2 regions of the Hominilimicola fabiformis genome follow, and region 2 is predicted to be linked to the other one. Evidence: a T-box and tRNA genes for the amino acid it is inferred to sense, from the RefSeq annotation. Region 2 holds a T-box; the other holds one or more tRNA genes.
The links. A T-box is a leader RNA that pairs with one kind of tRNA and senses whether it is charged. The one in region 2 lies ahead of thrS (threonine--tRNA ligase), so its partner is inferred to be a tRNA-Thr.

Region 1 (6,822 bases), on a different contig from region 2:
GTTGTCACGAACCAATCTTATAAGTTCATTTTGCGGATACATTTTTCTGCACGCAACGCACATCCTTTGTGGTATGTGCTTCATATATATTAGTCCTCCGCACTGATGTCTATTTTCCAGCCTGTAAGTCTTGCCGCAAGACGTACATTCTGACCTGCTCTGCCTATTGCAAGCGAAAGCTGATATTCAGGTACAACAACGTGTGCACTCTTTTCCTCTTCGTTGATTTCAGCTGAAATAACCTTGGCAGGACTTAAACTTGCCGCAATAAATTCGGCAGGGTCTTCGCTCCACTTAACTATATCAATCTTTTCATTCTTCAATTCTTCGCCGATATTCTGAACTCTTATACCCTTCGGTCCGATACAAGCACCTTGTGCGTCAACGTTAGGATCGTTTGAATAAACGGCAATCTTTGTTCTTGAACCGCCCTCACGCGCAATGTTCTTTATCTCAACAATACCCTCGGCAATTTCAGGTACTTCTGCCTCAAACAACTTTTTTACAAGTCCCGGATGAGTTCTTGAAACTATAATCTGTGTACCCTTTGTTCCGCTTTTCACTTCGCTCACATAGCATTTAAGCACTTGACCTACTTCATATGTTTCGCCGATTGGCTGTTCTTTTTCAGGCAGCATTGCTTCGATTTTGCCGATGTCAATAAATACGTTTCCTTTTTCTATTCTCTCGATTGTTCCCGAAACTATGTCATTTGTCTTTTCGGTGTATTCACTGTAAATTATTCCTCTTTCAGCCTCTCTTATTCTCTGCGTAACAACTTGTTTTGCAGTCATTGCACTGATTCTGCCAAAATCTTTCGGTGTTACTTCTATATTTACCATATCACCGATTTGATAATTACCGTTGATTGCTCTTGCGTCCTCAAGTGAAATTTCTTCAAATTCGTCATATACAAGGTCAACAACTTCTTTCTTTGCAAATACCTTTACAGTTCCGCTTTCTCTGTCTATTGAAACCTCAACGTTTTGTGCTGAATAAAAGTTTTTCTTATATGCCGCAACAAGAGCCGCTTCAAGAGCGTCTATAAGCACCTCTTGACTTATGCCCTTTTCGTTACAGATTTCCGTAAGAACCTCAAATAATCCCTTTTCCATTTTTATAAATCTTCCTCTCTAAAACTTAAATGATAATCTTATATAAACTGCTTGCTTAACAGGTATTTCTTTCACTTCCCCATCAAGTTCAACAAATGCTGTTTTATCCTTGTAATCCTTTAAAACGCCTGTAAATTCCTTTACGCCGTTTTCTGCTTTGTAAAGCTTTACGTCAACCTCTCTGCCGATATAATAAAGAAATTCACGTTCCTTTGTAAGTTTTCTGTCTGCCCCCGGTGACGAAACTTCAAGCGTATAATTTTCTTCAATAAAATCTTCCGCGTCAAGAAGTTCTTCTACTGCCTTTGAAAACAATTCACATTCATCTATACCAATTCCGCCCTCTTTGTCAATATAATAGCATAGCGAATAAGTGTCATCGGTTTTTTTGTATGTCACATCAACAATATATACATTTTGTTTCTGTGCAATTTGTTCTCCGAGTTCAAGTGCTCGGATTTCTGTTCCGTTAGCCATTTGTACCTCCGTAACTTTTCAAAAAATCTTTTCATATAAATATGAAAGAGTGGGTAAACCCACTCTTTCTGAATATAGTATATTCCGCTTTAAAAGATATTATATCACATAAATCCAACAATTTCAAGACTTTTTTGTGATTTTATCTTTATTATTCATCGCTGCCGTCATTGCTTTCACTGCTACTGTATTCAGAACTCGAAGATTCACCGCTTGATTCTTCGCTTGATTCATATCTTTCACCTGTACTCTCGTGAGAAGAACTTGATGTTCCCGTACTTTCTTCGGTCGTTTCATGATTTGATGACGAACTGGATGATGAGTTTGATGAACCGGATGATGAGCTTGATGAACTGTTTGAGGTACCTGAGCTTGATGAACCCGAAGTTCCCGATGAACTGTATGATGAATTTGAACTTCTGCTTTTTGAGTTTGATGAATTTGATGAATTTGATGAATTTGAAGTGTTTGACGAGCTTGAAGATATACCGCTTGATGAAGAACTACCGCTCTCTCTTGTAGCATTTTTAGGATTGTCCGTTGTGATATTATCTGCAGGATAACCGAACACATCTTGTACCATCGTTCTGATTTCGTCCATATTAGGTATCCAAACGTCGCCGTTCGCTGAATCTGAACTATATTCACCAGGCAATGAATACGAATGAATATTCACGCTTGAGAAATCAGCCAAATATTTTGAATACTTAATAACTTCACTTACTGTAAAGTTTGTCTTAATTTCAGAGCTTATATCCTTGAATATTGAAGGAATTTTCAAAATCAAAGATGCATTAACCTTTTGGTCTACAACAGCTTTCAGGAATTTCTGCTGCATTTCAACTCTGTCACTGTCACCGTTTACATAACCTTTAAATACACCGGTTGACGGATTGACATTACCGTGTCTGTAACGCATAAGCCATACAGCCTGCTGACCGTTCATCTGATAATCTCCCGGCGGAAGATTTATATGCAGACTCTGTACAGGGTCATCATATACCATACCTACACCGTCGCCGTAAAGATCCGGAATTGTAAATTCAATAGGACCAAGTTCGTCTATAACGTGAGCAACAGCGTCAAAGCTGAAATCAACATAGTAATTTATCGGAATACCCGTTATTCTCGTTACCGCCTCACAAGTTGCTGTCGCACCGCCGATTTCTCCGCTTTCATCCACAAATGCGTGTGCGGCGTTAATTTTTTGATAACGGTTTCCTATATACATTTTTGTATCACGAGGAATTGAGAGCATATTCACCTCTTTTGTTTCGGTATCAAAACTTGCCAGCATTATTGCGTCTGTTCTCAAGCCGTCAACGTCAACACCCATAAGTAAAACGTTTATCTTTCCGTCTGCCGCCTCAACAGTCGAAGTGTTGTCCACTGCTTCCTCATTGTTTGAGCCCGAAAAGTCAATTCCCATACAGACAGCTGCCACGGCAATAATCACTGCGAGTGATATTCCAAGCACTTGAAAATATCTTTTTACATTAAATTTAACTTTCACTCTTTAACCTCCAAAAATATTCATCTATGTTTCAAAAAAATACAATATATTTTAATTATACCATTCAAACTTACTCTCGTCAATAGAAAAAACACTTTATGTTTTTAAACTATTTGTAAACTTTACATACATATCCAAAAGTCAAATTGCATTTCAGATAATTCATCAGCACGCAAAAAGGGTGATATTTCCATACCACCCTTTAATTATTAACCCGTATTAAATTTTTATACTAATGTGCAATATATGAAATTTTGTTAGCTTTCAGATATTCTTCGGCATATGTGCCTTTTACGCATTTCACGTTGACTTTTTCACAGCTGTCAAACGCTCCGACAGCAATATATTCAACGCTCTTTGGCAAAACTACGGTTTTAAGATTTTTGCAATTTTCAAATGCTTTTATATCTATGGCTTTCGTGCCGTCAGGAATTACGATTTCCTTTAAATCTGTATTTGAAAATGCTTTCACTCCGATTTCCTGTAATTTTTCGGGTAACTTGATATTTTCAAGGCTTGTGCAGTCAGCAAATGTCATATCTTCAATCTTCATCACATTTTGAGGTATATTTATATCAGTAAGATTATCACAGCCTTCAAATGCTCCCCATTCGATATATGACACTGTTTCGGGAATTTCTATACCTTTCAACTCTTTGTTGTTTTTAAAGGCATCCGCTCCGATTCCCTCTACCGTCACACCTTCAAGTTCCTTTGGTATTACCGCATATTCGCCGAGATTATCCGCAGCTTTCAGAACAGCTTTCTCATTATGAACGGCATATGTCGCATATGATGAAGCGAATGCACTGATTTGAGTCATCATAACTATAAGCATAAGCGCCGCAACTAACATTTTCTTCTTCATATTTGACACTCCCTTTCATTCATTTCCTGTTCTCTTTATAAGTCTATTATACGCCGTATGAATATTTATTACAACAACAACAGACTTACAAAATTGTTTAAATGATTTAAGAAGTTGTTACAAATTGTTACAAAAAATTTTGTTTTATTTTGCATTCAAAAATACACCAAATTTGCGAAACCAAATCAAAGAAAAATATCAAATATTCCGTTCAAAAACGTTCAAAACAATATTATACAAAAAATCAGAGCAAACTGTATACAGCTTGCTCTGATGTGGTGGGAGAGGATGGATTCGAACCATCGAAGTCGAAGACAACAGATTTACAGTCTGCCCCCTTTGGCCGCTCGGGAACTCTCCCAAACTATGAGGGATAAACCCGAAAGTTTATCCCTTTTTATGGAGCTGGTGATGGGACTCGAACCCGCGACCTGCTGATTACAAATCAGCTGCTCTACCAATTGAGCTACACCAGCATATTAAATTTTATCCCTACCCCTTAGGGGTAAAAAAACCACTTTATATGAAGTGGTTTTTGGTGGGAGAGGATGGATTCGAACCATCGAAGTCGAAGACAACAGATTTACAGTCTGCCCCCTTTGGCCGCTCGGGAACTCTCCCATGTGTTAGGGATAAACAAAAGCTTATCCCTGTTTGTGGAGCTGGTGATGGGACTCGAACCCGCGACCTGCTGATTACAAATCAGCTGCTCTACCAATTGAGCTACACCAGCATCATATTTAAGAACATTATTTAAAAAGTGGTGGGAGTTACAGGGCTCGAACCTGTGACATCCTGCTTGTAAGGCAGACGCTCTCCCAGCTGAGCTAAACTCCCATACTTTTTGGTCGGGATGACAGGATTCGAACCTGCGGCCCTCTGGTCCCAAACCAGATGCGCTACCAAACTGCGCTACATCCCGACGTATGTTCTCTGCCGTTTTGCTCTCGCCAAACGACTTGTATATAATAGCAAAGATATTTAGTTTTGTAAACCTCGATTACAGTCGATTATGTTTGTTTTTTGCTAATTTTACTTTTGTATTCTCATTTTTACATTCATTTTCTACTTTATTCATATTTTTTATAAAATTATAAATAACATAGAAAACAAGCACCAATCCGCCGTAACCGCAAAGTCTGTAAGCTGTATTTATAATTTTAGAAAACCCCGCACCGCTCATAGCAACCGCAATTACAGTCATAAAGAATACAACAACATTCTTCCCTATTTTTCTGCTTGCTATGTCAAGTACGTTAAATCCGTTTGATACGTCTGTGGTAATGACCGCAAAGAAAAGCATTATTCCGTAAATCGCCCCAAACACTTTGTTTTGTCTGAGAGCCATTGTGAGCATAGGTATTTCTCCGAGATTTATTTTGCCGTAATATATTTCAAGCACAGTCCATATAAGTAACATCATAACAAACAGCACCACTCCGGACATAACGCTTGCCACTGCCGCCTCTTTCCTGTCCTGCAAAAAACGGCTCATACCCGCAAGAATTGCACCTGTTGTTATAAGATTGTATCCGGCATATGAAATACTTGAAACAGTCATTTTAACTTCATTTGAAAAAACTTGATGTTCTCGAAATCTCAATATATAGAAACAACAAAAAATGATACCGAAAATTATTATTGCACCCAAAATCGAATTTATACCCATAATTTTTTTATTGTTCATAAAAAATATCATTCCGCATACTGCATTAAAAATAATTGCGCCGAATATTTTTTTAATTCCGAACAATATAAAAAGCATTTCCCCTGCACACGCCGTCATAACGCATACTGTGGATATTGCAAAAAGTAAAGTTATAATTTCGACAATTTTTCTTATATTATGTCTAAAAAAATTGTTCAGATAATCCGAATAAGTTTCTATATTTTTTTCTACACACACCGATAAAACCGCATACGCAAACACCGAAAAAATAATACACGAAAGCAATACACCTATAATACTGTATTTTCCGTATTTCACAAAAAAGCTTATAATCTCCTGTCCCGACGCAAAACCTGCACCGATAACCGCCGCCGCATAACCGCATACGACGCTTAAAATATTCCGTATATTCCTCATAGCCTCACCCCCTAAGAAAATTTATGCAAAAAAACAGTGCGGTATTCAAATACCGCACTTAAATTTCTTATTAAATTATTTTTTGATTATTTTTCAATAGAAAGAATTTTAAATTCAATCTCACCGCCGGGAGTATTTGCCTTTACAGTTTCGCCTGCCGCTCTGTTAAGACAAGCCGCACCGATAGGTGATTCGTATGATAGCTTGTTCTTGTAAGGATCAGCCTCTGTTGAACCGACGATTGTGTACTTTTCTTCACCGCCGAATATTGCAAGAACAACCTTTGAACCCGGAGTTACAACGTCTGACTTGATTTCTTCATCGTCAATAACTCTTGCATATTTAAGCATATATTCGATTTCGTTAATTCTTGCCTCTACTTCTGCCTGTTCATTTTTTGCTTCATCATATTCGGCATTTTCCGAAAGGTCACCAAATGAACGAGCCTCTTTAATTTTTTCAGATACTTCTTTTCTTGTGACATTCTTTAAAGTATCAAGTTCGTTTTCAAGTTCCAATTTACCTTCTCGTGTTAAAACAAATTCCTTTTCATCAGCCATTTTATGTCATTCCTCTCTTATTTTCACTTACGATTTAACTATTATAACTTTTTTTGAGTGAATTGTCAAGCTGTATTGGGATTTTAACACTAATTTCTCCCCTCAAGCAAAACATTCGTAGAGGCAGTCATCGTTCACCAAAAAAAAATATATATTTAGCCCCTCAATCGTCTTTGTCGACAGCTCCACTCGAGAGGAGCCTT
Region 2 (6,822 bases):
AAAAAATATTCTCACTCCTGTTATATATATGATTGAAAACGATAATCTACTTGATTTTATATGTTTTTGTGATAGAAATATAAAAATGCAGGAAATATATAATGTAGAACAGCAAATAAAAGAGGTTACAAACAAAAATGTTGAGATAATCGACATTCGTGAATTCGGCGAATCGGAAAGAATTGAAGTGATAAATCAAGCGACTTTAATTTATTCCGAACATCCGCTGATCGAAAAAATATTTGCTCAATCAATGATGGAAGATTTTAAAATTGCTATGGATGAAAGAAAGGACGTTCAGCAGAGATATAAAGAATGCGGAACGTGCTATTTACAGTAAAACAGAGGTAAATCAATGGAAAAGGATATTATAATTAAAGGTGCAAGAGAGCATAATCTTAAAAATATCGATGTAAAAATACCACGAGAAAAGCTTGTCGTACTTACGGGGCTTTCGGGCTCCGGTAAATCATCTTTGGCGTTTGATACAATTTATGCAGAGGGACAAAGAAGATACGTAGAGTCACTGTCGTCATATGCAAGAATGTTTCTCGGTCAAATGGAAAAGCCAGATGTAGATTATATTGACGGTTTGTCGCCTGCAATCAGCATCGACCAAAAAACAACATCAAAAAATCCACGTTCAACAGTCGGTACAGTTACCGAAATATACGATTATTTAAGACTTTTGTATGCCCGAATCGGTATACCGCATTGCCCTAAATGCGGTAAAGAGGTTCAAAGACAGAGTATAGACCAAATTGTTGACAAAGTTATGTCATTGGGCGAAGGTACAAAAATTCAAATTCTTGCGCCTGTTATACGCGGTAAAAAAGGTGAGCAAAAAAAAGTATTTGAAAATGCAAGAAAAAGCGGATATGTGCGTGTAAAGGCCGACGGTGAACAATATGATTTAAGTGAGCCGATAGAGTTAAAGAAAACGCAAAAGCACAACATAGAAATTATCATAGACAGATTGATTATTCGTGAAAATATTGTTCAGAGACTTACCGATTCACTTGAAACAGCCATTGCATTGACAGGTGATGTTGTGCTTGTCGAGGTTATCGGCGGAGAGATTATGTCTTTCAGTCAGAATTTTGCGTGTGATGATTGCGGTATCAGTTTGCAGGAGCTTACTCCGAGATTGTTTTCTTTCAATAATCCATACGGTGCGTGTGATAATTGTGACGGTTTGGGTGCGTTGTCTAAAATCGACCCCGACCTTGTTATAGCAGACGAAAATTTAAGTATAATAAACGGTGCTATTTCAGCGACAGGCTGGGCAAATGCAAATAAAAAAGATTCGATGGCTTATATGTATTTTACAGCCCTTGCAGATTACTACGGATTTGATGTAAATACACCGTATAAAGATTTGCCGAAAGATATACAAAACATTATTCTTTACGGAACAGGCGATACAAACATTCCTATGAATTATGAACGCAGTTACGGCAGCGGTAAATACAGTGCACCGTTTGAAGGCGTTATAACAAACCTTGAAAGACGTTATAATGCCAACACATACGATTATGTAAAGAACGACATTGAACGTTACGTCAATGACGTAACTTGTCCGAAATGTCACGGTGCAAGACTTAATGATGAAGTGCTTGCGGTTACAATTAACGGAGTTAATATATATGAATTTACAACTATGTCTATCCAAAAAGAAATGGATTTTGTAAATTCATTGGAGCTTACCGACCGTGAAAAAATGATTGGCGAACAGATTTTGAAAGAAATCAAGGCAAGACTTAAATTCTTGCTTGACGTAGGTCTTGATTATCTTTCATTGTCACGTTCGGCAGGGACTTTGTCGGGCGGTGAGGCACAGAGAATACGTCTTGCAACTCAAATAGGCTCGGGACTTATGGGAGTGTTGTATATTCTTGACGAGCCGAGTATCGGACTTCATCAACGTGACAATGACAGACTTATCGAAACACTTAAACATCTTCGTGATTTGGGTAATACGGTAATCGTTGTTGAACACGACACCGATACAATGTATGCCGCAGATTATATTGTTGACATCGGTCCGGGAGCAGGTGTAAACGGCGGTGAACTCGTAGGAGAGGGTACCGTTGAAGATTTGATTAAATCACCTCGTTCAATAACGGGTAAATATCTTAGCGGTGAACTTAAAATTGAAGTACCTAAGGAACGCAGAAAACCGACGGGTTGGATTGAAGTGCGTGGTGCAAAAGAAAATAATCTTAAAAACATCAATGTAAAAATACCGACAGGTGTTATGACTTGTGTCACAGGTGTTTCGGGTTCGGGTAAGTCGTCATTGGTAAATGAAATACTTTACAAAAAACTTGCTCACGTTTTAAATCGTGCAAGAACTCATGCCGGCGCACATAAAGAGATAAAGGGCATAGAACAGCTTGACAAAATCATTGATATAAACCAGTCACCGATTGGAAGAACACCACGTTCAAATCCGGCAACATATACAAATGTTTTCGGTGATATTCGTGAAGTCTTTGCATCTACAAATGAGGCAAAAGTGCGTGGTTATAAATCAGGACGTTTTAGCTTTAACGTAAAAGGCGGACGTTGTGAAGCTTGTAGCGGTGACGGTATAAAGAAGATAGAAATGCACTTCCTGGCGGATATATTTGTTCCTTGCGAGGTATGTAAGGGTAAGAGATATAACAGAGAAACTCTTGAAGTTAAATACAAGGGCAAAAATATTTATGAAGTGCTTGAAATGACGGTTGATGAGGGTGTTGAATTTTTTGGAAACATTCCGAAGATAAAGAGAAAACTTGAAACTTTACAGGAAGTCGGTCTTGGATATATCAAACTCGGTCAAAGCTCAACAACTTTGTCAGGCGGTGAAGCACAACGTGTTAAACTTGCAACGGAGCTTTCAAAGAGAAGTACAGGGAAGACGATTTATATTCTTGACGAGCCTACAACAGGACTTCATACTGCTGACGTTCACAAACTTACGGAAGTGCTTGATAAACTTGTTGAGGGTGGTAATACCGTTGTTGTAATCGAACATAACCTTGACGTTATAAAAACCGCAGACTATATCATTGATATGGGACCTGAGGGCGGCGATAACGGCGGTACCGTGATTGCGTCAGGTACACCTGAGCATGTTGCAAAAGTCGAAAAATCTTATACCGGAAAATATTTAAAGAAAATGCTCGAATAAAACCTTGACAAAATAAAAAAAGAGTGTTAGAATAATTTTAAAGCGTAGATGAAGACAGTAGCATTAAGCAAAAGTCACAAGAGAGAGAACGTCATGGGCTGTAAGCGTTCTTTGATGGGCTTGATGTGAATACCACTTCGGAGCTGCGGACTGAACAATTTATATTAAGTAAGTTTTGCCGTATTCCTTACGAAACAAGGACGAACTAAGTGACAGCATTATATGCTGTAATTAGGGTGGAACCGTGTATATTTATGCACCCCTAAGGTATGGATATTATCCGTACTTTAGGGGTGTTTTTAGTTTATAAAAAGAAAGGACTAATAAAAATGGAAATGAATGAACTACAAACACTAAGACATTCAGCCTCGCATATGCTTGCACAGGCTGTAAAAAGACTTTATCCGGATACAAAACTTGCTATCGGTCCGGCTATTGATGACGGTTTTTACTATGATTTTGATACGGAGCATACTTTCACCCCTGAGGATTTAGAAGCTCTTGAAAAAGAAATGAAAAAAATCGCTAAAGAAAACCTTAAGATCGAAAGATTTGAATTGCCGAGAGCAGAGGCTCTTGAATTAATGAAAGATGAGCCATACAAAGTTGAATTGATTAACGATTTACCTGAAGATGCTACAATTTCTTTCTATAAGCAAGGCGATTTTGTTGACCTATGTGCAGGACCTCACGTAAATTACACAAGCAAGGTTAAAGCATACAAACTTCTAAGTGCAACAGGCGCATATTGGAGAGGTAATGAGAAAAACAAGATGTTACAACGTATTTACGGTACTGCTTTCCTAAATAAAGCCGACCTTGAGGCACATCTTGAACAGCTTGAAGAGGCAAAAAAACGTGACCATAATAAGCTTGGACGTGAACTTGAATTGTTTACAACAGTTGATTATATCGGTCAAGGTCTTCCTATTATGCTTCCAAAGGGTGCAAGAGTAATTCAATTACTTCAAAGATGGGTTGAAGATGAAGAACAAAAGCGTGGTTGGCAGCTTACAAAGACACCTCTAATGGCAAAGAGCGACTTGTATAAAATTTCAGGTCACTGGGATCACTATAAAGAAGGTATGTTCGTACTTGGCGATGAAGAAAAGGATAAGGAAGTATTTGCACTTCGTCCGATGACTTGTCCGTTCCAGTATCAAGCGTTTTTAAACAGAGGTCGTTCATACAGAGATTTGCCTATGAGACTTAATGAAACATCGACACTTTTCAGAAATGAGGCGTCGGGTGAAATGCACGGACTAATCCGTGTACGTCAGTTCACAATTTCAGAGGGACACTTGATGTGTACACCTGAACAGCTTGAAGAAGAATTTAAGGGTTGTCTTGAACTTACAAACTATATGCTTACAACTCTTGGATTAATTGAAGACGTTTCATATCGTTTCTCGCAATGGGATCCTGACGACAGAGAAAAGTATATCGGTACAGAAGAACAGTGGAACGAAGCACAAGATACGATGGAGAAAATCTTGAAAGATCTTAACATTGATTATAAAGTCGGTGTCGGTGAGGCTGCATTCTACGGCCCGAAACTTGATATTCAAATTAAGAATGTACACGGTAAGGAAGATACTCTTGTAACAATCCAAATCGACCAAATGCTTGCCGAAAAATTCGGTATGGAATACGTTGATAAAGACGGTACTAAGAAAAATCCGTATATTATTCACAGGACATCAATCGGTTGTTACGAAAGAACACTTGCACTTCTTATCGAAAAGTATGCAGGTGCATTCCCGGTATGGCTTGCTCCTGTACAAATCAAGCTTTTGCCTATTGCGGACAGACATCTGGATTATGTATATGAAATTAAGAAACAGCTTGAGGCAAACGGTATTTTGCGTGTAGAAGTTGATGACAGAAGTGAAAAACTTGGTTATAAACTTCGTGAGGCACAGCTTGAAAAAGTACCTTATATGCTTGTTGTCGGTGATAAGGATATTGAAAATAACACTGTATCTGTTCGTTCAAGAAAAGAGGGCGACAAGGGTGCTATGGCAATAGATGAATTTATCAAAGCAGTTAAAGAAGAAATCGACACAAAGAGAATATAATTGTTAATGTAACGTAAATTTGCTCCCCGACATACTATACAGTGTCGGGGAGGGATTTATATGAGGCTTGGACTTTCACGAACAAGAAACAGAAGTTTAAAAGGTGTAGGAATATTTTTTACACTGTTTTTTTTGATTTTTCTTATATGGCTTATATTCACAAAATTGCAACCGTCTTTTATCGAATATGCAAAGGTGTATTCAAATAACATTGCAAATGAGGTTGTAAACAGTGCAGTAGATGATGTATTTGTTAAAGAAGAATACCAAAGCCTTGCAAAAATTATGGAGAATTCCTCCGAAAATATAAAGGCAATCGAAACGGATACCGCAAAGATCAATCGCTTAAAATCGGCAATAATACAGTCAATGCAGAAAAATATTGATTCACATAAAAGCGATACGGTATATGTACCGCTCGGAAGCTGCAGTAATTTATATTTTCTTGCCGGACTCGGTCCTAAAGTGCCGATACGAATATATCCGGTCAGTATTGTAAATGCTGATTTTAAAGAGAGTTTTGACTCTGTCGGTATTAATCAGGTAAAGCATAAATTGTATTTAGACGTATCTATGAAAATGTCATTCGTGGGAATGATGTTTGCACAATCCGACACTGTGGAAACATCAGTGCTTTTAAATGAAACGATTATTGTAGGTGACACACCGACTTATTACGGAAATGGTGGAATGACTGCATCAGTCGAATAGAAAGGAATTTTATTAATGAACGATATTGAAAAACGTATTGAAGAATTGACAAATGAACTTAATTATCATAACCACAAGTATTATGTTGATGATGCTCCCGAAATTTCTGATTTTGCGTTTGATAAAATGCTTGTAGAACTTGAACAGCTTGAAGAAAAATATCCCGAATATAAAAAGAAAAATTCACCTACAGTAAGAGTAGGCGGAGAAGCTGTTAAAAGTTTTGGTGAAGTTCATCACGACGTGCCTATGTTAAGTCAGCAAAAGGCATTTTCAAAAGAAGAAATACTTGACTTTGACAGACGTGTAAGAGCCGTTGTACATGATGTAAATTACGTTGTTGAGCAGAAAATTGACGGCTTATCTGTTTCTCTTGAATATGTAGACGGTGAATTTACAAGAGGTTCGACGCGCGGTGACGGTATTAACGGTGAGGATGTTACGGAAAATCTGAAAACAATTAAGAGCATACCTCTTACCTTAAAAGACGATATACCTTTTCTTGAGGTAAGAGGAGAAGTATTTTTGTCAAGAGATAACTTTAATAAAATAAACGATATTTTAGAGGCGAGCGAACAACCGCTTTTTGCAAATCCGCGTAATGCAGCGGCAGGCTCACTAAGACAGCTTGATCCCAAAATAGCCGCAAAACGTAATCTTGACATATTTGTTTTTAATATTCAGCAAATACAAGGTAAAGAAATTTCAACACATATTGAAGGCCTTGAATTTTTGAAAGAACAGGGATTTAAAACTATTCTTGATAAAAAATCGTATTCATCTATAGAAAAGGCATATGAGAGAATATTGGAAATAGGTGAGGAGAGAGGTAACCTATATTTTGATATAGACGGT

Region 1: it has a tRNA-Thr gene. The T-box ahead of thrS (threonine--tRNA ligase) is inferred to sense a tRNA for this amino acid. The anticodon was not compared.

The regions. Positions count from the first base shown of each region.
Region 1 covers NZ_JAJEQM010000019.1:21,047-27,868, reverse strand. The annotation lists gene rnpM (RNase P modulator RnpM) at 1-84, opposite strand, end outside; gene nusA (transcription termination factor NusA) at 90-1,115, opposite strand; gene rimP (ribosome maturation factor RimP) at 1,134-1,592, opposite strand; gene LKE05_RS12220 (LCP family protein) at 1,744-3,105, opposite strand; gene LKE05_RS12215 (leucine-rich repeat domain-containing protein) at 3,338-3,973, opposite strand; tRNA gene LKE05_RS12210 (tRNA-Tyr) at 4,250-4,334, opposite strand; tRNA gene LKE05_RS12205 (tRNA-Thr) at 4,374-4,449, opposite strand; tRNA gene LKE05_RS12200 (tRNA-Tyr) at 4,510-4,594, opposite strand; tRNA gene LKE05_RS12195 (tRNA-Thr) at 4,631-4,706, opposite strand; tRNA gene LKE05_RS12190 (tRNA-Val) at 4,735-4,810, opposite strand; tRNA gene LKE05_RS12185 (tRNA-Pro) at 4,819-4,895, opposite strand; gene LKE05_RS12180 (YkvI family membrane protein) at 4,974-6,059, opposite strand; gene greA (transcription elongation factor GreA) at 6,146-6,619, opposite strand.
Region 2 covers NZ_JAJEQM010000007.1:119,393-126,214, forward strand. The annotation lists gene LKE05_RS06600 (hypothetical protein) at 1-340, shown strand, start outside; gene uvrA (excinuclease ABC subunit UvrA) at 356-3,178, shown strand; T-box leader at 3,215-3,445, shown strand; gene thrS (threonine--tRNA ligase) at 3,508-5,256, shown strand; gene yunB (sporulation protein YunB) at 5,317-5,967, shown strand; gene ligA (NAD-dependent DNA ligase LigA) at 5,983-6,822, shown strand, end outside.